DNA from 4 places in the Alteromonas sp. S167 genome. Region 3 is predicted to be linked to each of the others. Evidence: predicted binding sites of a transcription regulator. Region 3 holds the regulator's gene; each other region holds the start of a gene.

Region 1 (8,128 bases), on a different contig from region 3:
GCATGTTCAATGTAAGCTGCGTTTCAGAACGTTGCGCAGCATGCACCAGAGATTGCGGCTTTAACTGGTCCTGTAGAAATTCGTCTTTTGTGCCTTGTTCTACCAACATAGGAATGTAGTGCGCTTTATTCGCAAGCAATAGGGATGCATCGTAGTCTTCCCACGCAGTTTTATCTTCGCCCAAATATAGACTAAGTGCTTTCTTACCCCATGGGCAATCGCTTGGGTTCGCAATAGGGCTAAACGCCGATACAGAAACATATTTATTAGGGTTTCGCATGCCAATAACTAGCGCACCATGACCGCCCATGGAATGGCCACTGATGGCTTTTTCTTTGGTGACTGGAAACTCGCGTTCAATCAAAGCAGGAAGCTCTTGTGTGATATAGCTGTACATCTTGTAATGCTTATCCCACGGCGCTTGCGTTGCATCAACGTAAAACCCAGCCCCATGCCCAAAATCGTAAGCACCGTTTTCGTCATCGGGTACATCATCTCCTCGCGGCGAGGTATCAGGTGCAACAATGGCCATGCCAAGCTCGGCAGCCAATTTCATAGCCCCTGCTTTTTGCATAAAGTTTTGGTCGGTACACGTTAGTCCAGATAACCAATACAGAACAGGCACAGGCTTTTCTGCCGACGCGAAAGGGGGAAGAAACAGTGCGAATGTCATCTCGCAATGCGTTGTTTCAGACGAGTGCGTATAGCGAAGGTGTCTACCACCAAATACTCTATTTTCGCCAACTAGCTTCATTCCAACTCCTTATCTTTAATTATTTACATGTTTATTGGTGATTCAGTAAAGGCTCTATCGGATTTTAGATCAAGTTCGTTTACACTAAGTGCCTAATTTTTGAGGTAAGTACAATGGTAAACGCTTTGCTGCATCATATTGTGGGCACTATTTCTGTCATCGTATACTTTTTCAATACTGTGTTGTGGTCTACCCCCATCTTTATTCTGGCAGTATTTAAACTCATTCCTATCGCACCATGGCGACGTTTTATATCTTATTTGTTAGATGCGTGTGCCACCGCATGGATTAGCGTTAACAATTTAAACCAACGAATTAGCGGCCGCACGTCGTGGCAAGTAAATGGCCTGGAAAAGTTAACCCGTAATGATTGGTACTTAGTGATAGCAAACCATCAGTCGTGGGTTGATATTCTTGTACTTCAGCGCGTATTTAATCGCAAAATCCCCTTTTTAAAATTTTTCCTCAAAAAAGAGCTTATTTACGTACCCATTCTTGGCCTAGCTTGGTGGGCACTCGACTTTCCATTTATGCGCAGGTACTCAAAAGCATTCCTAGCAAAACATCCTCATCTGAAAGGTAAAGATATGGAAACCACGCGCCAGGCGTGTGAAAAATTTCGTACAAAGCCTGTCAGTATTATGAATTTTGTAGAGGGAACACGCTTTACTGCTGGTAAGCATGCTAAGCAAGGGTCGCCTTTTGCGCATCTTTTAAAGCCTAAAGCTGGTGGCGTTGCATTTGTACTTTCGGCAATGGGCGACCATCTGCACAAACTTATTGATGTCACCATTGATTACCCACAAGGCGTTCCGTCGTTCTGGGATTTTGTAAGCGGGAAGGTGCGAAATATTCGAGTAAACATTGATGTTATGCCCATTAAAGATATTATGGAGCACGGCATTTTTAGCGATAAATATTTTGACGATCCTCACGTTCGTGAACGCTTTCAAGCGTGGCTTAATGAACGCTGGCAAGCAAAAGACAATTTATTAGACTCTCTCAACGCAACTCAGAAACCATTATGATCCGTGCAGTACTGGCTCCATTTATTTTCGTTATTCACACTACCCTTCAAATTGCTAATTTAGCGCTGTGGGGTGGGCTTATTATTTTACTTGGCCTGGTAAAACTACTGCTGCCTAACGGTCGCATTAGGACTGCTTGGAATAGCGTAATGCATGCCCTAATGTTTAGCTTCGGGCGCATCAGCGTGCTACTTATTCGACTGTTTAACAGCGTAGATATTGAGTGTGCGGTTCACGGCGAATTAGCTAAAGACCGCTGGTATTTAATTATTGCCAATCACCTAAGCTACCTAGATATTATTCTATTAATTGAGTTTGCCACCCATCGTATTCCTGCCCCTAAGTTTTTCTTAAAAAAGGAGTTAATTTGGCTTCCTTTCGTTGGGTTAGGTGCGTGGGCGCTTGATATGCCCTTTATGCATCGCTACACCAAGGCTTATCTTGAAAAATACCCAGAGAAAAAAGGCAAAGACTTAGAAACCACAAAAGCCTATTGTGAGAAGTTTAGAACGGTACCAACAACCGTGATTAACTTTGTTGAAGGCACCCGCTTCACTACAGATAAGCACATAGAAAAGCAAAGCCCTTATACGAATCTATTACCGCCAAAGGCTGGTGGCGTATCTTTTACGCTTGCCGCAATGGGCGAGTTATTTACCAATGTGCTTGATATTTCTTTGCTATATCCTGAAAACAAACGCCACCCAATGATGGCCATGCTTAGCGGGCGTATGACAAAAATCGTAATAGACGTTAACGTTACGCCGGTGCCAGAACTACAACAGGAATCCGCTAAAACCGAGTCAGAGTTTCGCGTGTATTTTCAGAATTGGCTTAACGGATTGTGGAAAAACAAAGACAACCGCATTAAGAATTTATTGGAGTCATAAGCTATGGAGATGAGCTCTTCTATACGCGATACCTTTGTTCATTACGTTAAAGATCTCTTTCCAAACTTAACCACGGAAGACCCGCTTTTTAATGTATTAGCGTTAAGTACAATACTTGTTGTATCAGCGTTCATTTACATTATTGCTAGGCTATTAATACGTCCTCAAATTGCTAACTGGGTATATAAGTCTAACAACCGTTGGGATAACGCCCTACAAGAACACGGTTTCTTTAGGCGTTTAATGCACCTCTTTCCTGCTCTGTTTATCTATATTGCTACACCTGTGCTGATAGAAGATGAAGCCGTGATGCACGGCGCCATTATAAAAAGCGCCCAACTTTATATGCTGTATAGCGGTGTTCTTGCAGTATATGCATTACTAAGTACGATAGAAGATGTGTACAACGCATCGGCACTGGCGCGTCGTGCTCCTATCACTGGCTTTATTCAAGTTTCTAAACTTGCCTTTGCCATCGTTGCTATTTTACTTAGCATCTCGCTTATTGTGGGCAAAAGTCCTTTATTGCTTTTATCAGGCTTAACCGCAATAGCTGCTGTACTGCTGCTTATTTTCAGAGACACAATTTTAGGTTTTGTTGCCGGTATTCAAATTGCTGCGAACCGAATGTTTAACACCGGTGACTGGATTTCGATGCCCAAGTACGAAGTAGACGGCGAAATTCTGGAAATAGGTTTAACCAACGTTAAAGTACAAAACTGGGATAATACTATTTCAACCCTGCCGACTTATAGTTTAACCACAGAAGCAGTAAAGAACTGGCGTGGCATGCAGGAGTCAGGCGGGCGAAGAATTAAACGTGCAGTGTATATCGATATACATTCTATTAAGCTTTGCGACAACAATATGCTAGAACGCTTGTCGGGTATTCGCTTCATTAATGACTATATTGAAAAGAAGAAAACAGAGCTTCGCGACTATCACCGCGATATGTCTATTGATGAGTCAGATTTGCTAAACAGCAGACGGTTAACCAATATTGGTACCTTTAGAGCCTATCTTGAGGCCTATCTTCGTAAGCACCCCAATATTAATCAGGACCTTACGTTAATGGTACGTCAACTTCCGCCGAATGAACTTGGGCTGCCACTGGAAATTTACTGCTTTAGTGCTGAAAAAGCGTGGGTAAAGTACGAGAAAATACAGGCTGATGTATTTGATCATGTGATGGCTATGCTTGCATCGTTTGAGCTAAGGGCTTACCAAAGAGACGGCCACCTATCGCTGTTAGCTCAGCGTGAGCAGTATCTTAAAGAAGAGCGCGCGAGTCATAATGAAAACAAGCTTAAAGGTGACAGTGAACAAAGCGCTGACGCGGATTAGTTACATTGCATCTCGTCGCACTTTGTTTTGAACAGATATTAAGACACAAAAAAACCGGCTCAAAAGCCGGTTTTTTTGACGTAAGTTATGTACTAAGACAAAAGTTACGCCAAGGCATAGGCCATAAGCATACACACGATCAAACCGGTAACACCAAAGAAACCGTATTCAATTTTCTCTTGCATGCCTTCTGCACCTGCTTTCGCAGTCATTAAGCCCATAACGATGCTGCTTAGCCCCAGAGTAAAGGCAATTAGCGCAACACCAAACATAATTGCATTAATCCAATCAGCCATTTTGGTACCCCTAAAAATAATTGGCGGTATTATGCACCAATAAAAATGTTTTGAACATGCTTGGGTTTAGTTTAATTAGCCAGAAATCGCCACAAATTCATCAAAATTGATCTTGGTCAAATTTGCTACTAAATCACTTTTTTCGCTAAGTATTGAATAAACCTTAAATTAAACAGTCGCATAAAAAATCGCAAACCATTGATTTTATTGAACAATAAATAATGGCAAGCGCATTGCAAAATCAAACCTATCAACACGCTCCATTGCCACCCGCGGTGTGATGTGGTTCAAGAAAGCGTTGCTTCGTCAATTTTGATTAAGGAAATAACAATGTCGAACAAATTATTGGTTTCAGCTGCAGTAGCAAGTGCTTTACTTAGTGGCCAAGCAATGGCCCACGATACACACTTTCAGAACAACAGCTGTGATGTAGAGCTTGATGGTCACATTCAATATTACCAAGGCGACCTAACCGTTAAAATGGACAGCGGCAACGTAGTGAAAATTGACCAGTACTATAACCTAACGCTAAACGGCAAAGACGTAGCGCTAGATAGCGAACAGCAGCGCTGGGTAACCGAATACTACGACAGTATCGATATGGCAATTCCAATGACACTTACTATCGCAAGTGAAGGTTTAAAAATTGCCAACGTGGCAGTAAGCGAAGTATTTACCGAACTGCTTGGCGACAACACCATGGACGATGATTTCCAAGCACTGTTTACCTCATTAGAAACTAAGTTATCAACTTCTTTCTATGACGATGCCGGCAACCTTCGTGTCGACTCGACTGAGTTTGAAGAACCAGGCTGGTTTGATGAAAGCTGGGAGCAAGAGTTTGAAGCAGAGTTAGAGTCGCTAGTAAGCGAATCTATGGGTCGCATTCTTATAGCACTGGGTACTCAAATGCTGTGGGAAGGTGGTGATATGTCAGAATTTGAACAGCGCATGGAGACGTGGGGCGAAGACTTGGAGTTTCGTCTAGAGTCTCAAGCAGCAGCACTTGAAGAAAAAGCTGACGCGCTTTGTGAAGTGCTACAAAAAGCTGATTACGCCGAAGGCCAAATGCAGGCAACAATTTCAGGTCTAGATGATTTGAACTTGTTAGATATGGAAAGTCACGGTGAGATGCGCATGTAATAATGCTTAACGCTTACTGTGGTAAAGGTCTGAAACTAAGGCTTTCACCACGGCTTATTTCAAGGAAGCGGACAGGTTAAAGCGAAAGCAGAAAAATACAGCAGAAAATGGACAAGCCGAGTTGGTAAAACAACTCGGCTTTTTTGTGCGTATATTCATTGCAGCAACAAGGTATTAGTTAGGTTATGCTTAGGCACAATTGTGTTTTAAACGACTATACGTCTTAAGCGGCTTTACGCTTTTAAACGAAAATGCTTTTTTGGAGAGAAGAGAGTGCCGAACAAATTAGTAATTAGCGGTTACGGGTGGTTAGCAGGCTATTTAGCCGCCAGCGTTAAGGATGAATATAGCTTGGTTGCCACTTCCAGAAGTGAAGACAAGGTAGGTGCAATTAAAGCACAAGGTATTGAGGGTGTTCAGTTTACTTTAGGCGACACTACTAGCGTGCTCACAAAACATTTAAGCGGTGCCACATTCGTTATTAACATACCTCCAGGTCGCAGAAGCACTAACCTTGAAACTTTCACAAAGAACATGCTGTCGCTCATCGATGATGCTATTGCTGCGAACGTATCGCACATTGTATTTATCAGCACAACTTCAGTATACGGCGATGCAACTAGCAATAGAGCCAGCGATATAATAACTGAAAATTCGCCTACTTCACCTGAGACGGCATCGGCTCATGCCCATGTGACAATAGAAAACCGTTTATTAACGCTAAGCGAAAAAGTTAAGGTGTCAATTGTGCGCTTAGCCGGTTTAGTGGGTCCAGACCGCCACCCCGCAAAATCGCTCAGCGGACGAGATATCAGTGCCGGAAATAAGAGAGTAAATTTGGTACACATTCTCGATGTGGTTGAGGCACTAAAGGTTATTATCACAAAACCCTTATCGAACAAGGTGTTTCAACTTTGCAGTTCTGCACATCCAAAACGCGGAGACTACTACGTTAAAGCGGCACAAGCGTTTAACATTCCCGAGCCCACGTTCAGTGATACAGAATTAGCGCCTTGCGGAAAGGTGATAAATGCTGAGAAAAGCTGGAAGGAAGTAGGCATATCGCCGACTTACGCAGACCCTTACGATATGTATTGACGTAATGTAGTCAACTGTTCGATTTTTGGGTTAATCAAAATTGATTGATCAAAAAAGGCGGTCGCGCATGTTGATGCTACCGCCTTTTTATTTACTTAGTCTTGTGCGTACTGGGATGCTAAAAGCTTAGCCGAACACACTAAAACCGAAATATTTAACCGCAACAGTATTAACAAAAATAACCAGCAGAATTAGCGGTATAAATGTTTTCAATGAAACATCCACATACTTTTCAAACCAGCTGCCTTTGTAACCATCACTGCCTTCTTCCAATGAGGCATTAAAGTTAGCACTCTTCCAGCGATAAATTACAAAGATACAAATAAGTAAGCCATTAAGTGGCAAAATAGTCTCGTAAAATACGTCGATAATCACGTCAAACAGCGACTTATCAACACCTGCATAATGCATAAACTGTGTAAGGAACTCTACTTTACCGAACGATAGCGCACTTAAAATTGCTAGCACGATCATGATGCTACCCAGTGACGCCAATGCCCATTTACGACTAACGCCTTTCTCATCCATAAGTGCTGCAACAGGTACTTCAAAGATAGAAACCAAAGACGTAATTGCTGCGAAGAACACCAATAAAAAGAAAAGGCTAGCAACAAAAGATGCCCCTAAATAACCAATTGAGTCTTGAAGCGCTAAAAAGATATTCGGCAAGTATGTGAATATCATGCCCACTGACGACTCGCTTAACTCGTCTGGATTTATCTCGGGATTAAACGAGAAAATAGCAGGCAAAATCATAAGGCCAGCGGTAAACGCTACCGCGGTATCAGTTAGCGCAACTAGCTTTGCTGAAGTCGGAACGTCTGCGCGTTTATCAATATAGCTTCCGTAGGTAATTAAAATACCCATACCTAATGATAGCGAGAAGAAAGCCTGTGCAAGCGCGCCGTTAACTACCGAGGCAGTAAGCTTAGAGAAGTCAGGTACTATGTAAAACTCAACACCAGCCATAGCATTTTCACGGGTTAGAACAAAGATGACCAAGCCAAGTAACATAACGAACAAGGCAGGCATCAGCAGTTTAGCGGCTTTTTCAATACCCTCTTTAACACCACCCTGTAGTATTAGGTACACCACACCAACTACCACTGCCATATACGCAAATATTGAAGGCGAGTTGATAAAAATGCCGAAGGTATCTGGGTTGGCAAGCTTATCTAAATTACCGCTAACAGCTTCGAACAGGTAACCAAAAATCCACACGGTGATAACCATGTAGAACACGGCAATCATAAAAGGTGTGGCTATAGCCAACCAGCCTGCTAGTTTCCATTTAGGACTTTCGTTACTAATAGCGCTGTAAGCACCAAGTGGGTCTTTCTTCGCATGTCTGCCCACCGACATTTCGGCAAGCATTACTGGCAAACAAATAGCGAAAACGAAAATGGCGTACATCAATAAGAATGCACCGCCGCCATTTTTCGCAGCACCTACAGGGAAACCTACTAGGTTACCAATCCCCACTGCAGAACCCGCTGCAGCTAAAATAAATCCTATGCGCGATCCGAACTGTTCTCTGGCCCCGCTCATATCCCTTCCTCTTGTTGAGTTATTGTT
Region 2 (8,128 bases), on a different contig from region 3:
TCTGGTACTGTTGGTACGGGTAATATTTCAGGTGTGGCATTTGCCATTTTCCTTGGTGGTCCTGCTGCGCTATTTTGGATGTGGGTTACTGCGTTTTTGGGTATGACAACCAAGTTCGTTGAAGTAACGCTATCACACAAATACCGTGTTAAAACCGAAGACGGTACGATGGCTGGTGGCCCTATGTACTACATGGACCGTCGCTTAAATATGAAATGGCTAGCGGTTGCTTTCGCTGTTGCAACGGTAATTAGTTCTTTTGGGACGGGTAACCTACCGCAAAGTAACGGTATAGCGCAGAGTATTGAAGCAACGTTTGGCTTCGAGCCTTGGATTGTGGGCAGTGTGCTAGGTATTCTTCTTGCGCTTGTAATCTTAGGCGGTATTCAGCGTATTGCTGCCTTTACCGCGCGCGTTGTTCCGGTTATGGCGGTTATCTATTTAATTGGTGCAATGGCAGTAATTTTTGCCAACCTTGAAAACATCGGGCCTTCGTTTGCGGCGGTTATTGGTGATGCATTCACCGGTTCAGCAGCAGCTGGTGGTTTCTTAGGTGCATCGCTTGCGTATGCATTTAACCGTGGTGTAAACCGTGGTTTATTCTCAAACGAAGCGGGTCAAGGTTCTGCGCCAATCGCCCACGCAGCGGCAAAAACAAAAGAGCCTGCTTCTGAAGGTATGGTGTCACTACTAGAGCCTTTCATCGATACAATTCTAATTTGTACGGTAACAGGTTTGGTTATCCTGTCGTCTGGTGTATGGAAAGAAAAGCACGAAAACATCTTTGACCGCTCTGACATGTTTTTCGTAGCAGGTCAGTACGACGATGCAAACCAAGCCGACGTAGATAAGCTTTATGGCTATCTGAACGATATCGACGGCAATACGGTAGAGCCATACACAGGGTCTATCACGGTTGTAAATGGTACTGCAGTAAGTGATGGTTTTACCCTGCTTAACGCACGAAGTGTGGCGGAAGACGTAAAATATGCAGTTGGTAGTGAAGACCTATTTACGGGAACGCTGAAAATTGTTGACGGTAAACCAGTAAAAGACAACCTAGAGGTGAGTGGTAAATCGCTGGTGCACTCTGCCGCGCTGACTACTATTGCGTTTACACGTGGTTTCTTTGGTGATTTTGGCCAGTACATCGTTTCCGTAGGCTTAATGCTGTTTGCGTTCTCAACAGCCATTGCTTGGTCTTACTACGGCGACCGTGCCATGACCTACTTGTTTGGACCTCGTTCAATTATGCCTTACCGTGTAATTTACGTAGCAGGCTTTGTGTGGGCTGCATTCTCTGATACCACGCTAATTTGGGTATTATCTGCCATAGCTATTGTTGTTATGACGCTACCAAACTTGTTTGGCATTATGCTGCTATGCAAAGAAATGAAAGAAACGGTTAACGACTACTGGACTCGCCACAACAAGTAAGTGAGTTAACTGAAATAAAAGCGGGTGTGAACCCGTTTGAAATGCGCGCGTAAATACCACTATAACGTGTTATTAAGCGCGCATTTTTTATTGGCAATTGAGGTCATCGACTTCATAAAATTGCGTAACTTAAGTATTATACTCATCCGCGCAAAAACCTGCTGATTATGCATTGAAGCAGCGTTCTCATTCGCACCCAAAAACAGGAGCAACATATGGCATTAGTTGACTGTCCGTCGTGTGGTAAAAAAACATCCGACAAAGCAAAAACATGTCCACACTGCGATTTTAAAATCGGTGATGCAACGTCTGAAGACATTGAGCGCAAGCAAAGCTTACAAAAATTTCAAAAACTACAGAGTATTCAAAACCAGTCTCTACTTGCTATGCTTATTTTCGTTGCAAGCTTTGGTTTTATGTACTGGGGTGGAACACGCCCAGGCGATCTTCAACACAATTTAGCTATCCTTGGGGCGGTAGTGGGGTTTGTATGGTACCTCGTTAATCGTGCTCGTATTGTTTACATTAAGCGTTTTCCTAAATGAATATAGAAGTATTAGTTGCCAGCATGACGCCAGAAATCTATGAGCGTCTGCGCAGTGCTGTCGAAACCGGTAAATGGCCTGACGGCACGCCATTAAATGAAGAGCAAAAAGCAAGCAGCATGCAAGCTGTTATGCTTTATCAAGCAAAAATAGAGAAGTCTTCCGAACACATGACTGTGGGCGAAAGTGGTGAAATTGTTCACAAAAGCAAGTCAGACTTTAAACGCGCTTTGAACGATAAACAAGATGATGAAAATACAATAGCGCGGTTTAAACAGGATGATATTTAATCGATTTTTTGCGCCTGCTTACACAAGCGCAAAGCCTGAAAAACGGATACAGGCCATTGAGAATTTGTCGCCAGACAAAGCCCAAGAAAAAACAATATTACATGAACTTGCGTTTAATGATGAAGACGCAAATGTAAGTTTGGCAGCGCTGAATAAGCTAAACAGCTTCGTACTATGGTCGAAAATGTCGCAAATAGCGAAAGACGGCCGAATGAAGAAAGCGGCAGAAAAGCAAGTGAACGATGCACTTTTAGGCAACAGTTCATTAGCGCTTTCAGAACACGACAAAGCGGTTTTTCTTAAAGAGTCAGCAAGCGCCGAGTTAATTACGCAAATAGTTCAGCGCGACAGTGCTTTAGTTGCGAATGACGAACTTGCTAAAGCGCTAATAGCAAAGGTTGCTAAGCCAAGCTTTACGCAGTTTGTATTGTTTAATGGTGCTTCTACCAATTTGCAAAATCAACTTGTTGCAGAAAGCACGGACGTTTTGGTTCTGCAAAAATGGCTTAAGAAGGCGCAAGACAAAGCACTCGTAAACAAAATTGAAGAGCGTATCAGCGCCATTGCCGAAGCTGCGCAAAAGCCTGTGGAGTTTAAAAAGCAGCTTACGCTATGTCTCTCTAAGTATCAGGCGCTTCGCGATAAAAGCGACGTTGAAGTGGTAATGCAACAAAAGGCTGCCCTTGATAGTGAGTTAACAGGGCTTGCTGGGCAATACGAATTGCTCAGCATGGCAGAGCAAGAAGAATACCGAGAAAAGCAATCGCGAATAGTTGAGCAAGTTGAGCGCTACATTGACCGAATAAAACCCGAGTGGGAAGCCAAGCAGCAGTCTGAACAGTTAGCACAAACCAGAGCGCTATATGAACAGCAACTCGGCCATGCTAAGAATCAGGTGAATTGGCTGTACAACGAACGCTTATGTGAGGCAACGCTTGCCGATGTAGCAACAGTAAATGAAAGCGTTAGAGCCGTTGAAGCAACGATTGAGCAATTAGCGCGCATCGATAGTAATGCGCAACTGTCTGAGAAAAGTAAAGCCGCCCTTGTAGAGCTTAATGACAAGCTCGAACGGTTCTCAATGCAGCAGCAATATGGTCAAAAGCTACTTGTGAAATTAGGCACAGTTGAAGCACTTGGCCTAAAGCTAATTGAGATGAGTGAGGCACAAAATAACACTGATGCGCCAGAAACGGTTGAAAACATTGGACGTGCTGAAATTGCGAACACAGAGATTGATAGCACTGGAATTGATGTTGCTGAAAATACAGAAGCAGTAAAGCAGACATTTGATGAGGCCGTGAAGGAATACCGTTTAGCGAGCGCTGAATTGATTCGCGTACCACAGCCGCTGACTGATCGCTTCGACAATGTGCTGTCAAAAGTGAAAGCACAGGAAAAAGCGAAGAAAAATGCATTAAATGACGCGCTCAAGCAGGTGCGAAAGCAAATTAGCGTTGTTGATAATTTAATAAGCCAAGGCAAGTTTCGCGCTGCGTTAAGTAAGTTTGTAAAGCTTGATGGCAGTGTAAAGGCGCTATCTGAAGATGCCTTTCGTCAGATAGAAAAACGCTTTAAGAAAACTGCTGACGACGTTTCGCGCTTAGAAGGTTGGCAAGACTATTTGGCCGCGCCGCGCAAACCTGCGTTACTTGAAGAAGCAAAGGCGCTTGCTACCACACCGGTAGAAAATATAAAAGCCCGCAGTAACGCAATTAAATACCTTCGTAAGCAGTGGTTAACGCTTACTTCTGTTGTGCAGACAGATGAGCAAAGAAGTGTAGAGGATGCTGCACTTCAGCGGGATTTCGATGAGGCGTTAGAACGAGCTTTTGAACCATGTCGTAAGCACTACGCCGAACTTGATGCAGCACGAGAGGCCTCACTAAAAGCGCGTGAAGGTATTATTTCGTCGGTAGCAGACCTTAGCGAAGACATGCCGATAGACGAATTAGCGAAAGCGTTTGATAAGTTATCCAAGCAGTGGCATAGCGCTGGTCAGGTAGAGCAAAGCGTTTATGAAGGTTTAAAACAACAGTGGAAACAAAGCTCTGCGCCTATCTTAAAACGTGTGAACGATTGGCAATCACAGAACCAAGTTCAAAAACGCAAGCTTGTTGAGCAAGTGAAAACGCTTGTAGATGCGGAAGACATAAACGCTGCAGCAGATGAAGCACAAGAAGCTCAGCGCGCATGGAAGGCAATAGGACATGCTGGAAAGCGTGAGGAAAGCAAATTGTGGGCAGAGTTTAAGAAAGCAAACGATGCTATTTTCGAGAATTTAAAAGCGCAAAGAAAGTCTCAACACAATGAAGCAAACTCACAGTTGGATGCACTAATACAGTCTTTATCGTCGTTAGAGATAAACGCTGACTACGACGTGTTTAATGCAGCAATCAGTGACGTTATCGAACAGTCTGAAGCGCTACCAAAACCACAGCGACTAAAAGTGCAGCGTCGTATTGATGACATCAAAACGAAGCGTAAGGCGTTTGAGCGCGAAAAAAGGAACCAAGCCGTCGTAGCGAAAGCCGAAGCGCTTGTTGGTCTTTTGCAAGCGGGTGAGTCGGCAAGCGAAGATGATATTAACGCTATGACAAATACACTTGGTAAGCGCTGGGCAACTCTAATAGAAGGTGCATCAAGCGCTGACACTACTCACAATCGTGCGTGGTTAACTGTGGCGCTTGAGGTAGCCTGTGATGTACCAAGCCCTGAAAGTGATAGCAGCACACGCACCAGTGTGCAGCTTCAAATGATGACGGCCAAGCTTGAAAACGGTGAGTCTGCTAGTGCAAGTGAACTGTTGTCTCAATGGCTTTCTCACGGCGATATCTCGGCTGAGGAAGAGCACCTTAAGCAGCGCATCATCAATGTTATTCAAACGAACCCTGAGGTTGTCTCGTAAATGGAGAATCATGTCGAGTATCAGTTTGAAACAGAAATGTCGGCCTATCGGTTTCTGAACACGGTAAAGCATATCGATGCCGAAGGCTTACGCGTTAAGTTTGGTCGAAGCGATCATCATGTAAGCGTTAAGTATCGTTATGTGTTAGGCGAGTTCGATGCCACGCTTTCTACATTAGACGACCTTGCGCTAGAGTTAGGCGGTCAGGAAGTGTAAGCGCAGTGCCATTGAAGGCCGTATAAACGGTCTTTCAATACATACTTAAGCGAACCCAATAAAAAAAGCCAGACACTACGTCTGGCTTTTTGTTGGGACAGAAAAGAATGCTATTAACAGTCTTTATCTTCTGCGCCTACGCCTTCTTTCACATCTTCACAAGCGTCTTCAACCGCGTTACCTGCATCGGTAACAATTTCATCTAGCTCTTCGCCAGCGTCTTCTGCTTCACCATCACCACATGCTGCTAATGAAAGTGCGAAAGCTGATGCTACTAGTACCTTTGAAAGATTTTTAAATGAAAACATATCCTTACTCCTTTTCCTAAAATGTATATAGTATTGCTATTAATGCTCTAGCGGACTATGCGCGAGGTGCCCGACCGCGTAAGGCATTAGCGACAAGCGAGATTACAAGTAGCGCGATAAAAATAAAGAATAAAAATTGCGCAATACCTGTAGCTGCTCCTGCAATACCACCAAAACCAAAAACTGCTGCAATAATGGCGATTATAAAAAATGTAATGGCCCAACCTAACATAACGATATCCTCTTATTGCTTCCATGAAGTTCATATTAATTGATGCTAGCTTTGTGCCTGTTTTGTTAAGTTTCTGTTTTTTAATGATAAAATGGCTTTTTTCTGTGTTTTTCACATCAGCTTTGAATATTGTTTATAAACGGCTTACATGAATTTTTGCACTTTTTACACAATTCAGTTAAAGCTGGAATTGGTGAAAAGATAGCAATCTATCTTAAATAGTGTTGATATAAATGAAATAAGATATTCGAATAAAAGGGAAGGGTATGGCAAACACGCATTCAGCATTTATTGGTTTAATGCAGCGGGCGCGTAATGTAAAGCGTTGGCCGCTAATGGCGCAGTTCCAAGAAGAGATGCTTTCAACACATATATATGAGGCTTCTGTCGTGGCACATATGCTAGGCGCTATTGCGTGCGATATTTTTAATGAAGAGATAAACCCTGATCGTGTTGCTGCTATGGCTATTTTTCATGAAGGCAGTGAAATAGCAGGAATGAGTGATATCCCAAGCCCGGTGAAATATCATGACCCAGAAACTACAGCAGCAATTAAGAAGTTAGAGCGTAGATTCGAGTCGATGCTAATCAAAACATTGCCTGAGGCATTACAGGCGCGCTATAAGCCGCTTATTGAGCAAGATAAAGAAGATGCCCACGTAACCCTGGCAAAGGCTGCCGATGTACTGTGCGCTTACCTAAAGTGTGACTACGAGCTGTCGAAATCTAATGGTGAATTTTCTAACGCTATGAAAGAAATGGAAGTTCAGCTAAAGCGCTACCGCGAGAAACTTCCCGCGGTAGACTACTTTTGTCAAATCTTCTTAGAAGATGCGAAAGGCACGCTAGATGAGCAAACCAAAGACTTGGAATGGATAGAGCGCGCCAATACGCTTCACCTTGAATAACAACCTATCACGACTTAGTTGCTGTTAGGGTTGTAAGGTAGTGATGACTGGTGGGCAACAATACGAAGGTCGCCTTCGCGGTCTTTCACATAGGCAAAGGTGTATTCCACTTTTGTTTCGCCACCGCTTGTGTCGGTAAAGAAGTAGTTACCCATCGCAACGGCCATTCTGCAGCTGTTGTTAATAATGCCTACGTTATCAAACTTCACGTTAGTGTATGGCTTAATTGCGAAGCCTTTGTCTTCCGCATAGGCGTCGTTTCCTCCTACGAAATAAGACAATGCAGCATCAAAGCTTCCACGGAACTGATCGTTGGCTGCAAGCGTAGGCTTGAACAATACGCTACTTAGGTCGTAACCATACATGTCCTGAATAAAGTCGGCTGCTTCTTTTGAGTAATCACCCTTATCTGTGAATACGGCACCAATTCGAACAATACCCTTACCCCACATCTTTTGCGCCTCTACAACTTCGCGCTCTGTAATGCACTCGTCTGAGTACAGTAGCGCGTTATTTAGTGCGTCAGCCTTTATCATCGGTGCACTGTTAGCAGCAGTCATTTGTGGTTTCGCAACGGCACTACAACCAGTAACAAAAATAACAGCGGCAGCGGTAGCAGCAATTTTGGTGGTTAGCGTAGCTAGTTTTTTCATGATATGACTCCTTCGTCATTGGCATATATAACTGAGTAATCTTTTCTGCATAACTTACGTTTTGCATCTTATGTGGTTAAGTCTATACACCAATGATTACGCTTACTTTTTTACAACATTAAAAACTCATTAATAGAAAATTAAGTTAAGTCTAACTGCCAAAAAAGAGCGTGAAGCAATCACAAAAACATACTCGTTGCCGGCGAAGCTCGATTTTTGAGACTCGCTACTTCTTCCTTTTTAGTGGCGTTTCTAGAACGCTCCTTGCGCTGAATGCTTTTTTGCCCAAGCTTGCTGCACTATTCGCCATTTTCACCGTTATGGTGTAATACACGTCGTTAATTTGGGTTTTCACAATGTCGTTACTGGTGGCGCCAGCCATAGGTTGTGCTACCTCTTCACATCCAGACATCGTGCACTGGGTATTTTGAAACGCCTGAGGCGGTTCGTTTGAGGCAACCACTTCTCTGGCTAACTGTGGCTTTTTTTCAACATTTGTTTTCACAATTTCTAGGTGCGAAAAGTTTTGTTTTTCGGCAATCTCTGCGGCGCGATGAAGCGCATACTGTTGAACTAGGTCGGCAGGGGTTTTGTCGGTGGCTTTAAATAAAACAACATAGTCTGATTCAGA
Region 3 (8,128 bases):
TTGCACCTAGCGATTGAAAGAACTTCATTACTTATCTGCTCCCAAAAAACTCTCCTTCAAATCGGAAGCGGGATAGTGGAATGGCACTGGGCCATCGGCTTCCCCTTTTAAGAACTGCTGCACAAGCTCAGAATCGCTGTCCTTGATTTGCTGCGCAGTGCCTTCGCCAATAATGCGTTTGTCGGCCAAAATATAAATGTAGTCTGCAATAGTCAGTACTTCAGTTACATCGTGAGTGACCACCACGCTGGTTAAGTTTAGTGCATCATTAAGTTCGCGAATCAGCTTAACCAGTACGCCCATTGAAATAGGATCTTGGCCTGCAAATGGCTCGTCAAACATAATGAGGTCTGGGTCTAACGCAATGGCACGCGCCAGTGCCGCTCGTCGCGCCATACCGCCTGATAACTCGCTCGGCATAAGTTTAGCGGCGCCTCGAAGCCCAACAGCCTGAAGTTTTAGCGCAACAATAGTGGCAATAATATCTTCAGAAAGTGACGTGTGCTCACGCAAAGGAAACGCAACGTTGTCAAAAACGCTCATGTCGGTGAATAACGCACCGCTTTGAAACAGCATGCTCATTCGGCGGCGAGTTTCATACAGCGATTTACGCGACATCGATACAATCGATTTGCCGTCAAACCTCACATCGCCTTCATCAGGTAATAGCTGTCCGCCCATCAAGCGAAGCAATGTGGTCTTCCCTATCCCACTTGGCCCCATTACGGCCGTTATCTTACCTTTTGGCACTTTCAATGAAATACCATCGTAGATAGTACGTTCACCACGCTTAAAGGTAAGATTATCTATTTCAACTAAATGTTCCATAGCGCTTTGTTGTCGACCCTTGACCTAGTAATGCTGACAATTTCTAATCACAGCTTTTAACGCTGCTGTTACAAACTTGCAGCCACAAAAATAAGTAATGTCTCTTAAGTAATGTCTCTATGGCAAAACCGCTGCCATATCCCCGTAACATATAAAAACGCCGCGGGGCATTGTAATTTAGGCTCATTGTACGCTTTTTCAAGACCCCAGCCAAAGTCAAAAAGTTACAACTTATGTTCGATGTAGACGAACGTTTTAAATCCTAGGCTGAAAATCATTAACTGAAACTGAACAAACCCTACTTTTTGTTTATTTTTTAGCGTGTTGACGAGTTTATTAAGGTTTTACTAAGTAAGCATCCAACGGGATTAATTCAATAGATTACTAAAATAAAGTACTGAGGCCGTAGGAAAATGGCACCGATTTTGCGACAATCTCACGAAATACTTTTTATTACAGGTTGTTGTGCTTTTAAACATTGTCATTTTCATCGTCGGCCTAGTGGTGCTTAGCTGGAGTGCAGACAGATTTGTCTATGGTGCTTCGGCGCTTGCTAAGAACATTGGCATATCACCCATGATGATTGGGTTAACCATTGTGGCCATGGGTTCATCAGCACCTGAGATAATGGTGTCAGCCATTGCTTCTTTAAACGGAAACATGAATACCGCAGTAGGCAATGCACTTGGCTCGAACATCACCAATATTGCTTTGGTACTGGGAATAACTGCGCTGGTAAAACCCCTGCTTGTATCTTCAACCACATTAAAGCGTGAACTTCCTGCGCTATTAATTATCTCACTTATTGCCATTGCCTTTATGTTTGACGGCGAATTAAAGTCGTATGAAGGCGTAATTCTGCTGGGGCTCTTCATTTTTGTATTAGCCATGATGGCGTGGTTATCGCTACAAGTAGAAAAAGGAGACCCGCTTGCTGCTGAGACCGCGGAAGAAATTCCTAAAAATGTGTCGAATACCGCAGCGCTAGTTTGGATTGGCATTGGCCTTGTAATTTTGCCTTTGAGTGCACATTTCTTAGTGAACTCTGCGGTAGAAATAGCACGATACATGGGCGTATCAGACCTGATAATAGGGTTAACCATTATCGCTTTTGGTACCAGCTTACCTGAACTTGCAGCAAGTATTGCGGGTGTCTTAAAAGGTGAAGATGACTTAGCCTTGGGCAACATTATTGGCTCGAATATCTTTAACCTGCTGGCGGTACTGGGTATGCCAGGGTTAATGGCGCCAGGGCTATTAGACCCAGATGTATACAACCGCGACATGTATGTCATGTTAGGATTAACGCTGTTATTGTTTTTGTTTAGCTTCGATCTTGTTGGTAAACGCATCATTTCTCGAGCGAACGGATTTTTACTTTTAGCCTGCTTTATTGGCTACCAATTTTGGCTGTTTGGATAATGACAAATAAAAACCTACAGGCTGAATTTATTTTATCGGCGCAACGTGTCATTGATATTGAGGCTCAAGCAATACAAAACTTGAGCGCAAGACTTGATGAAAAGTTTGTTACAGCGTGCAACATTTTGCTTGCCTGTGAAGGAAAAGTGGTTGTGTGCGGTATGGGAAAATCAGGGCATATCGGCAACAAAATTGCGGCCACGCTAGCAAGTACGGGTACGCCCGCGTTTTTCATGCACCCTGGCGAAGCAAATCACGGCGACCTAGGTATGTTAACCAAAGGCGATGTGCTGCTAGCCATATCGAACTCAGGTGAAACTAGCGAACTTGTGAACTTGCTTCCAGTAGTAAAGCGGCTGGGTATTAAAGTTGTAGCAATGACAAACAGTGAGCAAAGCTCATTGGGCCAGCACGCCGACGTAGTATTAGACATTAGCGTAGAAAAAGAAGCGTGCTCCTTGGGATTAGCACCAACCTCTAGTACCACTGCAACACTGGTAATGGGTGACGCACTGGCCGTTGCTCTGCTCGATCACAAGGGTTTTACGTCTGATGATTTCGCCCTTTCACACCCAGGCGGTAGCCTCGGTAAAAAGCTGCTTCTGAAAGTTAGCGACATTATGCTTAGCGGGAGTGATATTCCACTTAGCAGTGCTAACGACAAAGTGGCTGATGCGTTGCTTGAAATATCGAAAAAAGGCTTAGGCATGACGGGCATTGTTGCAGACGACGGCACGTTACTAGGCGTATTCACCGATGGCGACCTTCGCCGTATTTTGGATGCGCGCGTTGACCTTCACGATGCTGTGGTAAACGATGTAATGACAAAAGGCGGAAAAACCACGCGTGCCGACCAGTTAGCTGTTGAGGCGTTAAACTTAATGGAAGCGCATAAAATAAGCGCGCTTATGGTTGTCGATGAGAATAGAAAACCCATTGGTGCATTTAACATGCACATGTTGCTTAAAGCAGGAGTTTTATAAGTGGTAGCCACGTTATACACAGAATTGGATAACGACTTTTTTGAACGTTTAGCAAACATTAAGCTGTTGGTTTGTGACGTGGACGGCGTATTTTCAGACGGCCGCATCTATCTAGGCAACGACGGTGAAGAGTTTAAGGCGTTTCACACTCGCGATGGTTACGGTGTAAAAGCATTGGTTAGCCACGGTGTAACAGTTGCCGTTATCACCGGCCGACGTTCTTCCATTGTTGGAAACAGAATGAAGGCGTTGAATGTGGCGCATATTATTCAAGGCGAAGAGAATAAGTCTGATGCGCTAGCATCGTTAATGAAATCATTAGGACTAAGCGCTGATGAGGTAGCGACGGTAGGTGATGATATGCCAGATACCGGCATGTTTACTCACGCAGCAATAAAGATTGCCGTTGCTGATGCACACCCCTTTGTAACTAAACAAGCAAACTGGATAACCACCCTGCCAGGCGGTTTTGGTGCTGTAAGAGAAATTTCTGACACCATTTTACAGGCTAAAGGCGTTACTGACGGTATATTCGGGGCCAGCGTATGAGCCTGTTTGGCTTTAACCGTTTAGGCGTAAGTATTTCTGCGCTATTCATATTGGCCATGTTGATGTACTTACCGACATGGATGGAAGAGGAACCTGAAGTTACTGGCAGCCAACAGTCAGACGCGCTAAAACCTGCCTACAAGGCTAAAAACTTAACTACTACCCTATACAATCAAGAAGGTCAGCTAAACCATAAGGTGTTCGCTACGTCGATGGAGCACTATGACCAACTTGGTTTCGTACTATTTCAGCAGCCTCAGTACACCCTATATACCGAGAGCAATTCGTCGCCTTGGGTGGTCTCGGCAGTAGAAGGAACCCTGTACAATAACGAACTTATTCAATTAGAAAACAATGTCGTTATTGAAAATCAAACCGGTGATGACTTTGTAAAAACCATCACAACGCAATACATACAAATAAATTTAGACAACAAGCAGATGACATCAGACCAAACAGTTGAAATACTAGGGTCACAGTATGTTATTCAAAGCAATGGGTTTAACGCGAACTTACGCACCCAAGAATACGAGCTTATCGATCATGTACAAACCACTTATTCCCCTAGCAACTAGCCTACTTTTAGCCTTGGCAAGCAGCGGTGTTGTTGCAAGCGAAGCCGACTTTAACAAGCCCATTAAAGTGGACTCAAAGTCGCAGTTTGTCGATGGGAAAAACAAAACATCATTATTTAAGGATGATGTTCGAATCTCTCAGGGCTCGTTAGTTATTAATGCTGACGAAGTAGAAGTTATCGCCACTGACGGCGAAGGAAGAGAAGTTTTCGTCGCGAGAGGAAACCCTGCAAGCTACTCTCAGCAGCTTGAAGACGGTACGCCGGTTTCGGCAAAGGCGAATGAAATTCGTTATGAGGTAGTCAACCGCACTATTGCGCTAACGGGTAAAGCCGAACTTAAGCAAGATACCAGCATGGTGCAAGGCGATAACATTACTTTCGACATGATTACAGAGCAACTGCTTGCAACTGGCGGTGACGATACCGATGGTGATGGCAGAGTAACCACCGTATTTACACCTGAAACCATTCGAAAAGCAAAGTCTCAAGACGACAAAAAAGACAACGAAGGTAACGAATAGTTATGGCGACGTTAAGTGCAAAGAACCTTGCAAAAGCCTATAAAGCCAGACAAGTCGTGCGCGACGTTAGCTTATCGGTATCAACAGGGCAAATTGTTGGGCTATTGGGTCCGAATGGCGCTGGTAAGACCACTACATTTTATATGATTGTCGGCCTTGTTCCGCTAGACAAAGGCAAAATTGAAATAGACGACAATGAGCTTACTCACCAACCTATGCATGAACGTGCACGCCGCGGAATTGGCTACCTCCCGCAGGAAGCGTCTATTTTTAGAAAGCTTACTGTGCATGAAAATATCATGGCTATTTTACAAACGCGTAAAGATTTAAATTCACAACAACAAGAAGAAGAAGCCGACGCACTACTTGATGAATTTAATATTAACCATATACGTAATAGTGCGGGGATGAGTTTGTCGGGCGGTGAAAGACGTCGTGTTGAAATAGCGCGAGCGCTGGCGGCGAAACCACAGTTTATTTTGCTAGACGAACCATTTGCTGGTGTTGATCCTATATCAGTTAATGATATAAAGAAGATCATTCAACATCTTCGTGATAGAGGCATAGGCATTCTTATCACCGATCATAACGTACGAGAAACATTGGATGTTTGTGAGAAAGCGTACATTGTGAGTCATGGCGAATTAATTGCGCAGGGAACCGCAGAACAGGTTTTAAGTAATCAAAAAGTTAGGGATGTATACCTAGGCGAACAATTCAGGCTATAGTTAAAGTAACCGGATTGTCATTTTTTCAGTTTCGCTCTTGGTGTATTCAATTTAAAGTATTTAAATAAGACGTAGATGAAACCATCTTTACAGCTAAAATTTAGCCAACAACTTACCATGACACCTCAGCTTCAGCAGGCTATCAAACTGCTGCAGCTTTCTACGCTTGACCTTCAACAGGAAATTCAAGAAGCGCTGGACTCTAATCCGCTTTTAGAAGTTGAAGAAGGCAACGACGAACCTCAAGGTGAAAAGAACAACATCGACAACGACGACAGTGGCGATGTTCAACCTACGGCTTCAAGCGATACGTTAGAAGCCGGAGATGCGCTTGAAAAGAACGATTTACCAGACGAACTTCCCATAGACAGCACGTGGGATGAATACTACTCGGCCTCTTCTGCGCCCGCGCCTGGCCCAGCCAGTGATGACGAACAAATTTTTCAGGGCGAAACTACCGAAGACATTCAAGAACACTTGCTGTGGCAGATGCGTTTAACCCCTTTCTCTGATACCGACAGAGCCATTGCCATGGCAATCATCGACTCTATTGATGAGTCGGGTTATCTAACCGTGTCACTTGAAGATATTCTAGAAGCGGTCAACGCTGAGGAAGTGTTAGACGAAGACAGCGATGAGCTAATTGAAATGGATGAAGTAGAGTGCGTGTTAAAACGTATTCAAATGTTCGACCCCATTGGTTCTGGCTCACGTTCTCCACAAGAGTGCCTTATGGTGCAGCTACGTCAGTTCTCTGAGGACACACCGTGGCTTGCTGAAGCCAAGCAGCTTATTGAAGAATATTCAGACCTTCTTAGCAGTAAAGACTACCGTACGCTCATGCGTAAAAGCCGTTTGAAAGAAGATCAGCTTCGCGAAGCAATGCGCTTGCTGCAAACCTTGAATCCTCGCCCTGGTAGTGCTTTAGTTACTAAAGAACCCGAATACGTTATTCCAGACGTATCGGTTACCAAAAAGAACGGGCGCTGGGTGGTAGAGCTAAACCCTGATAGCCTGCCAAAACTTAGCGTTAATCAACAATATGCTGCAATGAGTCGTCGTGCAAAAAACAGTAGCGACTCGCAGTTTATTCGCTCACACATGCAAGAAGCCAAATGGTTTATCAAAAGCCTAGAGTCGCGTAACGACACCTTAATGAAGGTTGCTAATTGTATTGTGCAGCAACAGATGGGCTTTTTTGAGCATGGCCCAGAAATGATGAAACCAATGGTTCTCAATGATGTCGCAGAAATGGTAGATATGCACGAATCCACTATTTCACGCGTCACCACGCAAAAGTATATGCATACGCCTCGCGGTATATTCGAATTGAAGTATTTCTTCTCGAGCCACGTAGCAACCGAGTCGGGTGGTGAGTGTTCATCTACAGCGATACGTGCATTGATCAAGAAGTTAGTGGCAGCTGAAAAACCTAGCAAGCCGCTAAGTGATAGCAAGATTGCTTCATTGTTGGCCGAACAAGGCATTAAAGTTGCCCGGCGAACAATAGCAAAATACCGGGAATCGTTATCGATCCCGCCGTCGAACCAACGCAAAAGCCTTATTTAACGGGCTACATAATATAAGGAAGACGAAATATGCAAATCAACCTTACTGGTCATCATGTCGAAATCACCGACTCTTTGCGTAATTATGTCGATACGAAGTTCAGCAAACTTGAACGTCACTTTGATCACATTTCTAATGTGCATGTCATCCTGAACGTTGAAAAATTAAATCAAAAAGCCGAAGCGACAGTTCACTTAAGTGGCGCTGAAGTATTCGCATCCTCAGAAAATACCGACATGTATGCGGCGATTGACAGCATGGTTGATAAGCTCGACCGGCAGGTAATCAAGCATAAGGAAAAACTCAAAAAACATTAGTAGTTAATTAAGTATGGATATACAAGCCATCGTAAGTTTGGACCGCACCGAGTGTGCGGTTCAATGTAATAGTAAAAAGCGTATTCTAGAAATCATTGCCGACATTGCGGCTAAAAATAATGAGAATATAGACGGCGCTACTGTATTAAACAGCCTAATGTCGCGAGAGCGTATGGGGAGCACCGGCATTGGAAACGGTATCGCCCTTCCCCATGGACGCTTAGCTGGTCTTGATAGAGTTATTGCAATTGTGGTAACCAGTACACCAGCAATCGATTTTGATGCTATTGATGAAAAGCCGGTAGATATCTTTTTTGCACTTTTGGTACCAGAAGAACAAACCGAAGGGCACCTACAAACGCTAGCCACCGTAGCTGGCAAGCTGAACAATAAAGACACCGTAAAAGCAATAAGACGCGCAACCACCAGCGACGATATAATAAAAGCGCTGGGCTAACGTCGTAAGAGATATGATCTCACTGCAATAAGCAGTGCGTGCTTAAGATTTTAATAAAGGGAGAGGCAAGGTGAAGCTGATTATTATCAGTGGTCGTTCAGGCTCAGGGAAATCGGTCGCACTGCGAGCGTTAGAGGATTTAGGGTACTATTGCGTAGACAATATTCCCGTGAACTT
Region 4 (8,128 bases), on a different contig from region 3:
ACATAAACAGTGTACCGGCGGTTAACATAGCAAGCTCCTTATGCGTCGTTGTCGTCTGCGTTCTTATCTTCGACTTCTGGCTCAATAGACGTAATCGTGATTTCCGCAATCAGTGTGTTGTCGTCGGCTTTTGGCTCAAATGTGTGGCTAGCAGTAAGCACGTCGTACGTTACGCCTAAAGACAAATCTTGTTTAACACTATAAACCGCACTTTCAACAATCATATCTGTGTAAGCTTCAACGCTGTGGTTGGCTTCTGCCATTGCCGATGCGCTGAATGCGCCAGTAGCCAATACAGCAGATAATTTAAGTGCAGTGAAAAGTTTGCGACCGAAAAGCATAATAATCTCCAAAAAGTAAAGTTAGACACTGCACTGAAACATACTGCGTGGCAGCTATCGTGTTGCTAAGGGTTTCGATATTAAGTCGTTATCAATTAACAATTAGTTTATAGCGAGGGATGTGCCACTTTTTGGAATTGTTGTAAGTGTTTGAATTTTAATGGTTATTAATTTATGAAAAAGATCTTTTAAGAATGCCAAAGAAACAAGAAAACTAAAATTTAGCGTTTTTGAAACCAAGTTGGTCAAAAACACTAATTAGAATTTTTTGGGGGATTTGGGTTTGTTTTGGCGCTTTTAAGAGGAAAGGGCTAAGAGGAAAGGCTTAAGAGGTCAGTGTTAATAGAAAAAGATAGAAAGCGCCCAAATGCGCTCTCTATCTAAAGGGACTTGAAATAATTACTTTCTTAATTTGGAAACTAAGGCGAATACGAGCGCGATAATACTGCCGGCAACAACACCTACCATGCCATCAGCAAGAATAGACATCACCAATGCGGCATTTGGCGCAGCACTTACGAACAAGTCTGTTATTACATGCATAAAGCCAATGCTGTGAGTTAATATACCGCCACCTACTAAAAACATGGCCACGGTGCCCACAACCGCCAATGTTTTCATTAATGCTGGTGCTGTAACAAGTAGCGCCCTTCCAATAAAACGCTGCAGTCCGTTCATACTTCCAGTAAGCGACTTGCGAAGCATATAAAGACCGACGTCATCCATTTTTACCAAGCCTGCCACAAGTCCGTATACTCCAACGGTAATCGCAAGGCTAAGCGCAACCAAAACACCTATTTGCGTAGTTAGAGAAGCATCGCTTACTGTGCCAAGCGCAATAACAATGATTTCTGCCGATAAAATAAAATCGGTTCTTATAGCGCCTTTTATCTTGTCTTTTTCGAAGGCAACCATATCAACGTCTTCTTGAGTAAGTGCCTCAATACGAGCTTCTCGTGCCTGAACCTCATCTTCGTGGGGTAAATACTTGTGCAGCAGCTTTTCAGCACCTTCAAAACAAAGGTACAGGCCACCTAGCACCAACAGCACGGTTATTAATGCTGGAACAAATGCACTTATTGCTAAAGCGGCCGGCACTAAAATAGCTTTATTGAGTAACGAGCCCTTAGCCACGGCCCAAACCACAGGTAACTCGCGATCTGCTTTTACACCTTGAACTTGATCTGCGTTCACCGCTAGGTCATCACCCAGCACGCCAGCGGTTTTTTGTGCTGCTACCTTCGACATAGTAGCAATATCGTCCATTAATGTTGCGATATCGTCGAGTAGGGCAAGTAAATTGGCTGCGGCCACGTTAATATCCTTGTATCGTTAGTTAGGTAAAGCAAAGCATACGCTGAGCAGTTTATCGTTGGCAATAATGACATGAATACATCTGATTTCGCATCACTTTCTATTCGCTCTTATACAAAGGCTATGTGTAGTCACGCGCACGACCATTTCCAGCTTGTGCTTCCAATAAATGGGCACATAGAAATAACCCTGGACGACTACAGTGGCAGCGTTGGTGTGGGGGAAGGAATTTGTATTTCACCAACACAGCAGCACAGTTTTAGAGCCAATGAGCTTTCGAAGTTTGTTGTTGCTGATATGTACGATGTTCCCGAACAACTAAAAAATGCCCACAACCCTATTTTTCAAGTTGACCATTCGCTACAGTCTTTTTTGCATTTTATTGAAGTACATCTATCGTATGCAGAGCGCACCGCCCAGCAAGAAACATCACGTTTGTTTTGGGCGCTGTTAGCACAGGCGAAGGCTGGAATTGCGAACGATAAACGCATTACGCCAGTACTTTCTCACATTCACAATGACTTGTCTGAAGCTCACACAATTTCATCGCTTGCAGCTATTGCCTGTATGGGACAAACTCAATTCAAAGTGCGCTTCAAAGCCTCTACCGGTATGAGCTTACGAGATTATTTAGTGCATGCAAGAATGGAAAAAGCTCGTGCGTTATTACGAAACACAGATACACCCATTTTAGACGTTGCCTTGGCGACAGGTTACGACGACGTTACGTCCTTTTCGCGACGCTTTAAGATGACATTTGGTCAGTCGCCTGGTGTGTATAAAAGAAAATAGCACATACCTTTTTGTATTGTCTCATTATGCGCCTATTGCCCTTCTTTGGGCGTTTTTTGTACTCTGGCATCAATAAAACGATTATGGTCGTCCATTTTGGTGCACGTTAACGTACCGCCAGCCATTCCACTTAAAAACGTTATAACCTTGTTAGTTGTGCTAGCGCAGTTCACGTTTTTCACTGGGCGAGGTGGTATTAAAGGCTCCGGCTCTCCTTTTCTTGTATCGACTAAGTCTGGGCTTTGTTTTTTACTTTGATACGCAGAAGACTCTTGTTGGGCCACGCCTCGTAGTTGCTGTCGATTATAGCCATCAAAATAGTTGGCTACTGCTTCCTTAGGGGAAAGCGTTAAGCGACCCGCTCTTTGATTTGGGGTTGTTGGTGTTGCCTGACTCGCGGGAGGCGGCACCTTGGAAGCAGCAGGCGGAGGTTCATTAACGTCGTTGGCTTGTTTAATTATTGGCGCTACTGCATCTGAAACAGGCTTTTCATCAACAACTTGCTGCTTAGGTGTAGGTTTTTCTGCCTCCGATGGTGTCTCTAATTGTGGCGTGTCGCTTTTAACATTGTTAGGCGTACTTTCAGAAGGTAATTGAGGTTTGGGTATTTGGGGGAAATAGAGCGTAGCTTGCACTGGTGCAGGTAATGGCTTTGATTCAGCAGGCTCTCTTTCAACAAGATGCCACTGCCCTGCAACAATTATTATGGCTACCCCTAAAAAATGAACGAAAAAAGACGAGAACAATGCCCGCCATCCGAATGCAGGTCGAGTAGCGCTATCAGAACTTAATCCGCCGTTATCGTTGGTATCGAAACGGTTTGGGGCGTAAAAGTTGTCAGAAATAGTCGTCATAGTTATCAACAGACCCTTACCCCTAACAAATAGTTCCATCCTAATTTCATCGCACTTTTTAGTTTACTGAACGTGCGAGCAGGCTTTTCCGCGCCATCATTGGGCAAAAACAAGTCATTGCACCATGTTGGTGCGTTATTTCGTGCGCAATGTCTGGTTTCTATGACTATATATATGATTTTGTTGAATAATTATTTGTGGCATAGCTCTTGGTTTATCTCTTGTAAATCACGCGATTTATCGAATAACAACACATAAAACTGGGAGCAACACATGAAACTAGTCACAGCTATCATCAAGCCGTTCAAGCTAGATGATGTTCGTGAAGCCATTTCAGAAATCGGTATCGACGGCTTGACCGTTACCGAAGTAAAAGGCTTTGGACGTCAAAAAGGACACACTGAACTTTACCGCGGCGCTGAATATCAGGTGGATTTTCTACCAAAAGTCAAACTGGAAATTGCTGTTCAGGATGATCAGGTAGAACGCCTGGTTGAAGCCATCGTTGGCGCAGCCAAAACAGGCAAAATTGGAGACGGCAAGGTGTTTGTATATGACCTTGAACATGCCGTTCGTATTCGAACTGGTGAGTCGGATAGCGACGCGCTGTAAGCCACAACGATATATTTTGCGGAGAAAACCATAATGGAAATCACTTTTGAACTTGGGTATGCGCTAGATACCTTTTATTTTCTAGTTTGCGGCGCATTGGTAATGTGGATGGCTGCAGGCTTCGCGATGCTTGAAGCAGGTCTTGTTCGAGCAAAGAATACCACTGAAATTCTAACTAAAAACGTAGCGTTATTCGCGATTGCATGCACCATGTATATGGTGTGTGGCTACGGCATAATGTATGGCGGCGGCGATTGGGGTCCTTTCCTAAGCGGCATTATGGCTGATGGCGCAACTGGCGTTGCTGAAGAGCCAGCAACCTATGCACCTTCTGCAGACTTCTTCTTCCAAGTAGTATTTGTTGCAACGGCAATGTCTATTGTATCTGGTGCGGTGGCTGAGCGTATGAAGCTTTGGGCATTCCTTGCATTCGCTGTTGTTATGACAGGTTTTATCTACCCAATGGAAGGCGCTTGGACATGGGGCGGTGAAGCAGTATTCGGTATGTATACGCTAGGCGACCTTGGTTTCTCTGACTTCGCAGGTTCAGGTATTGTTCACATGGCTGGTGCAGCAGCTGCACTTGCTGGTGTACTAGTACTTGGCGCTCGTAAAGGTAAATATACTGCTGACGGTAAAGTAAATGCTATCCCAGGTGCTAACTTACCGCTAGCAACACTAGGTACATTCATTCTTTGGATGGGCTGGTTTGGTTTCAACGGCGGTTCTGTACTAGCTACTGCTACAGTAGAAAGTGCAAACTCGGTTGCCATTGTATTTATGAACACTAACGCTGCCGCTGCGGGTGGTTCAATTGCTGCGCTTATCGTTGCACGCATTCTGTTTGGTAAAGCCGACCTTACAATGGTACTAAATGGCGCGCTAGCAGGCCTAGTTGCTATCACAGCAGAGCCTTCTACACCTACACCGCTTCAAGCTACGCTGTTTGGCGGCCTTGGCGGTATATTGGTAGTACTTTCAATTGTTGGTCTTGATAAGCTTAAGATTGATGATCCTGTAGGTGCAATCTCTGTTCACGGCGTAGTAGGTCTACTTGGTCTTATCCTTGTTCCTTTCACTAACGACGGTTCAAGCATTACAGGTCAGCTAATTGGCGCAGCAACAATCTTCGTTTGGGTATTCGTAGTTAGCTTAATTGTATGGCTTGTACTTAAAGCCGTTATGGGTATTCGCGTAAGTGAAGAAGAAGAGTTCGACGGCGTTGATATGAGTGAATGTGGTTTGGAAGCATACCCAGACTTCACTAGCAGCCGCTCTTAACAGAGTCTTGATTAGGCAATGTAAAACAATAATTTTAATGCCTTAATTACTTCGCTTAAGCCCCGCAATCGCGGGGCTTTTTTCATTTGTCTTATTTTTATTCCACTTTTCAGCGTGCTGTGCGTATTATGACAATATTGCTACATCATGGCGTTGAAATAGCCTTAGTCTGATGCAAATGCAATGTGGATGTTGTCTGAACAAAGCAGGCCAAGCCAAAAAAATCTAAGTTGCTTGAGTTAGGCTTTTTAGCACCATCCTCCTTGCTGTCGGCAAATGATTTCTTGAAGGGAAAAATATGCGAAATACTGTGCGTTTACTTTTAGCTGCTTTAGCATTTACTAGTGTGTCAGCCGCCGCTTACGATCGAATTACCGGAAAGCCTTTTGCCAGTCGTTCTGAAGTTATTGCTAAAAACGGAATGGCAGCCACCAGTCAGCCGCTTGCTACACAAGTTGCGCTAGATATTTTAAAACAAGGCGGAACCGCAGTAGACGCAGCTATTGCAGCTAATGCCATGCTAGGGCTTGTCGAGCCTACGGGGTGCGGCGTAGGCGGTGATTTATTTGCAATAGTGTGGGACGCCAAACAAAAGAAGCTGTTTGGGCTTAACGCATCAGGCCGCTCGCCGCGCCAACTCACTAAAGAGGTGTTTGCAGAGCGCGGATTAAACAAAATTCCCAAATTTGGCCCATTGCCAGTATCGGTACCTGGCGCAGTAGACGGTTGGTTTTCGCTTCATGAGAAATTCGGAAAGCTGCCCATGTCTACCTTACTCACACCTTCGATAGAGTACGCAAGAAACGGTTTTCCGGTATCAGAGCTTATTGCCTACTACTGGGGAATGAATAACGCACGTATTGGTCACTATGATGGCTTTGCAGATACTTTTTTAATTGACGGTAAGCTTCCGCAAAAGGGTGATGTGTTTAAAAACCCAGGCCTTGCTGTTACGTATGAAAAGATTGCTACGGGTGGCCGTGATGCGTTTTACAAAGGCGATATTGCACGCACTATCGACGCCTACATGCAGGCGCAAGGCGGCTTTCTTTCCTATCAAGATTTATCGTCGCACACGTCTGAGTGGGTTGAGCCCGTATCGGCTAATTATCGTGGCTATGACGTTTGGGAGCTTCCACCTAACGGTCAAGGTATAGCGGCACTACAAATACTTAACGTATTAGAGCGTTACGATATTGAAGGTATGGGGTTTAACTCTGCAGACTATATTCATACGTTCGTTGAAGCGAAAAAACTGGCGTTTGAAGATCGTGCTAAGTTTTATGCCGATCCAGACTTTAATGATATTCCTGTAGACTGGTTAATATCGAAAGAGTACGCAAAGCAGCGCCAACAGCTTATTGATAACGACAAAGCAGCTACGCGAGTTGATTCAGGTAAATACGAGGGCGATACCATTTACCTCACCGTTGCCGATAAAGAGGGCAATATGGTGTCGCTTATTCAAAGCAATTACCGCGGTATGGGATCGGGAATGACGCCGCCAGGCCTTGGTTTTATTCTGCAAAATAGAGGCGAAATGTTTACCTTGGAAGAAGGACATTTTAATGAATATCGCCCGGGCAAACGTCCTTTCCATACCATTATACCCGCTTTTGTTACCAGAAATGGTGAGCCAGTAATGAGCTTTGGTGTAATGGGAGGCGGTACTCAGCCTCAAATGCATGCGCAAATCATCGTTAATATTTTAGATTTTGGCATGAACTTACAAGAAGCCGGTGATGCTCCACGCATTTTGCATAGTGGCTCAAGTAGCCCAACCGGTGAACTGATGATGGATGGTGGCTACGTAAGCTTAGAGTCTGGCTTTAGTGAGACTGTTCAGCGAGAGCTGATGGAGCGAGGCCATAAACTACAACGGGTAGTCGGCGCCTTTGGCGGGTATCAAGCGATAGCGTGGGATAAGCAAAAAGGCGTGTATTTTGGTGCATCGGAAAGTCGAAAAGATGGACAAGCTGCCGGCTATTAAGCACACTATGAGAAACATCTACATGCGGTAAAAGGTGGTACCGTATAATGGTAGATATGCCGAGCAAGTAAAAAATTAAAAAGAGCTGCAATGACACAACCACAAAAAGGCATCTGCGCTGAGCCTAATTTGCATGCACAATACTTAATGCTGAACGTTATTGATGACGACAGTGAGGCTGTGCGAGCAAAGCTATCGCGCGTGCTAGACATTTTTGAGCATTTTGAAAATGAGCACTATGAAGCTATGGTAACCGGTGTTATTGCTATTGGTACGGGATATTGGAACGAAGTATATCCAGGCCTTATCCCCGTTGAACTTACCCCTTTTCCTGACATGCAGTGCGAAGACAGAAGCGCGCCTACCATGCCATGCGATATCTTTATTCAAATACGCGCCGATCGACTAGATATCTGTCACGCTGTTGGTATCGAGGTGATGGATTTACTTCGTATTCACGTTGAGCTGGTAGAGCAAATACGCGGTTTTCGTTATTTGGACGGAAGAGACTTAAACGGCTTTCTTTATGCTGCGGATAATCCTCGAGGCATGAAGCGTAGGAAAGTTGCCATCATAGGGCAAGACGACCCAGATTTTGAGGGCGGCAGTTATTTACATGTTCAGCGTTTTCGCCACGATTTACGCCGTTGGAACAGTTTGTCTGTCCGTCAAAAAGAGCAGGTAATGGGCACAACGCAAGAGCATAACCTAGTGAGTAACGAGCAGTCTGCGTCGTCTCATAATGTACGTGCTAGTAGCGCTACTCCTGATAGCGACGAGCCAAGGCTTATTAAGCAAGGGATGCCTTATGGTGATATGGCTTCACAGGGGCTAATGTTTGTAAGTTGCAGTGCTAGCGCAAGACCGTTTAAAGATATGCTACATAGTCAAATTTACGGAAACGGTGAGGGCGACTACGACCGCTGGTTAGATTTTACCAGCGC

Evidence for each region. Region 3 encodes sigma-54, which starts transcription at its own class of promoters, with help from an activator protein. Its sites were predicted from a motif close to GTTGGCACGNNNNTNGNNT; they were not measured.
Region 1: a site for sigma-54 is predicted at 4,533-4,551, ahead of V7R35_RS16840 (DUF2884 family protein). Genes of this name have one in related genera too.
Region 2: a site for sigma-54 is predicted at 5,979-5,997, ahead of V7R35_RS11285 (DUF1328 domain-containing protein). Genes of this name have one in related genera too.
Region 4: a site for sigma-54 is predicted at 3,498-3,516, ahead of glnK (P-II family nitrogen regulator). Genes of this name have one in related genera too.

The regions. Positions count from the first base shown of each region.
Region 1 is NZ_JAZETR010000013.1:44,325-52,452, forward strand. It holds gene fghA (S-formylglutathione hydrolase) at 1-754, opposite strand, end outside; gene V7R35_RS16820 (acyltransferase) at 868-1,782, shown strand; gene V7R35_RS16825 (acyltransferase) at 1,779-2,672, shown strand; gene V7R35_RS16830 (mechanosensitive ion channel family protein) at 2,676-4,016, shown strand; gene V7R35_RS16835 (hypothetical protein) at 4,121-4,312, opposite strand; gene V7R35_RS16840 (DUF2884 family protein) at 4,643-5,455, shown strand; gene V7R35_RS16845 (NAD-dependent epimerase/dehydratase family protein) at 5,729-6,553, shown strand; gene V7R35_RS16850 (sodium-dependent transporter) at 6,680-8,101, opposite strand.
Region 2 is NZ_JAZETR010000006.1:208,646-216,773, forward strand. It holds gene V7R35_RS11255 (alanine/glycine:cation symporter family protein) at 1-1,437, shown strand, start outside; gene V7R35_RS11260 (zinc ribbon domain-containing protein) at 1,653-1,982, shown strand; gene V7R35_RS11265 (YeaC family protein) at 1,979-2,272, shown strand; gene V7R35_RS11270 (DUF349 domain-containing protein) at 2,262-5,180, shown strand; gene V7R35_RS11275 (hypothetical protein) at 5,181-5,396, shown strand; gene V7R35_RS11280 (hypothetical protein) at 5,510-5,704, opposite strand; gene V7R35_RS11285 (DUF1328 domain-containing protein) at 5,760-5,936, opposite strand; gene yfbR (5'-deoxynucleotidase) at 6,203-6,844, shown strand; gene V7R35_RS11295 (phosphoribosyl-AMP cyclohydrolase) at 6,859-7,497, opposite strand; gene V7R35_RS11300 (CC0125/CC1285 family lipoprotein) at 7,724-8,128, opposite strand, start outside.
Region 3 is NZ_JAZETR010000008.1:219,339-227,466, reverse strand. It holds gene mlaE (lipid asymmetry maintenance ABC transporter permease subunit MlaE) at 1-28, opposite strand, end outside; gene mlaF (phospholipid ABC transporter ATP-binding protein MlaF) at 28-828, opposite strand; gene V7R35_RS13805 (calcium/sodium antiporter) at 1,294-2,250, shown strand; gene V7R35_RS13800 (KpsF/GutQ family sugar-phosphate isomerase) at 2,250-3,233, shown strand; gene kdsC (3-deoxy-manno-octulosonate-8-phosphatase KdsC) at 3,234-3,782, shown strand; gene lptC (LPS export ABC transporter periplasmic protein LptC) at 3,779-4,357, shown strand; gene lptA (lipopolysaccharide transport periplasmic protein LptA) at 4,326-4,880, shown strand; gene lptB (LPS export ABC transporter ATP-binding protein) at 4,883-5,608, shown strand; gene V7R35_RS13775 (RNA polymerase factor sigma-54) at 5,684-7,177, shown strand; gene hpf (ribosome hibernation promoting factor) at 7,207-7,494, shown strand; gene ptsN (PTS IIA-like nitrogen regulatory protein PtsN) at 7,508-7,951, shown strand; gene rapZ (RNase adapter RapZ) at 8,022-8,128, shown strand, end outside.
Region 4 is NZ_JAZETR010000009.1:34,595-42,722, forward strand. It holds gene V7R35_RS14040 (hypothetical protein) at 39-341, opposite strand; gene V7R35_RS14045 (DUF808 domain-containing protein) at 741-1,655, opposite strand; gene V7R35_RS14050 (AraC family transcriptional regulator) at 1,728-2,447, shown strand; gene V7R35_RS14055 (hypothetical protein) at 2,480-3,301, opposite strand; gene glnK (P-II family nitrogen regulator) at 3,575-3,913, shown strand; gene V7R35_RS14065 (ammonium transporter) at 3,947-5,194, shown strand; gene ggt (gamma-glutamyltransferase) at 5,493-7,184, shown strand; gene V7R35_RS14075 (Dyp-type peroxidase) at 7,275-8,128, shown strand, end outside.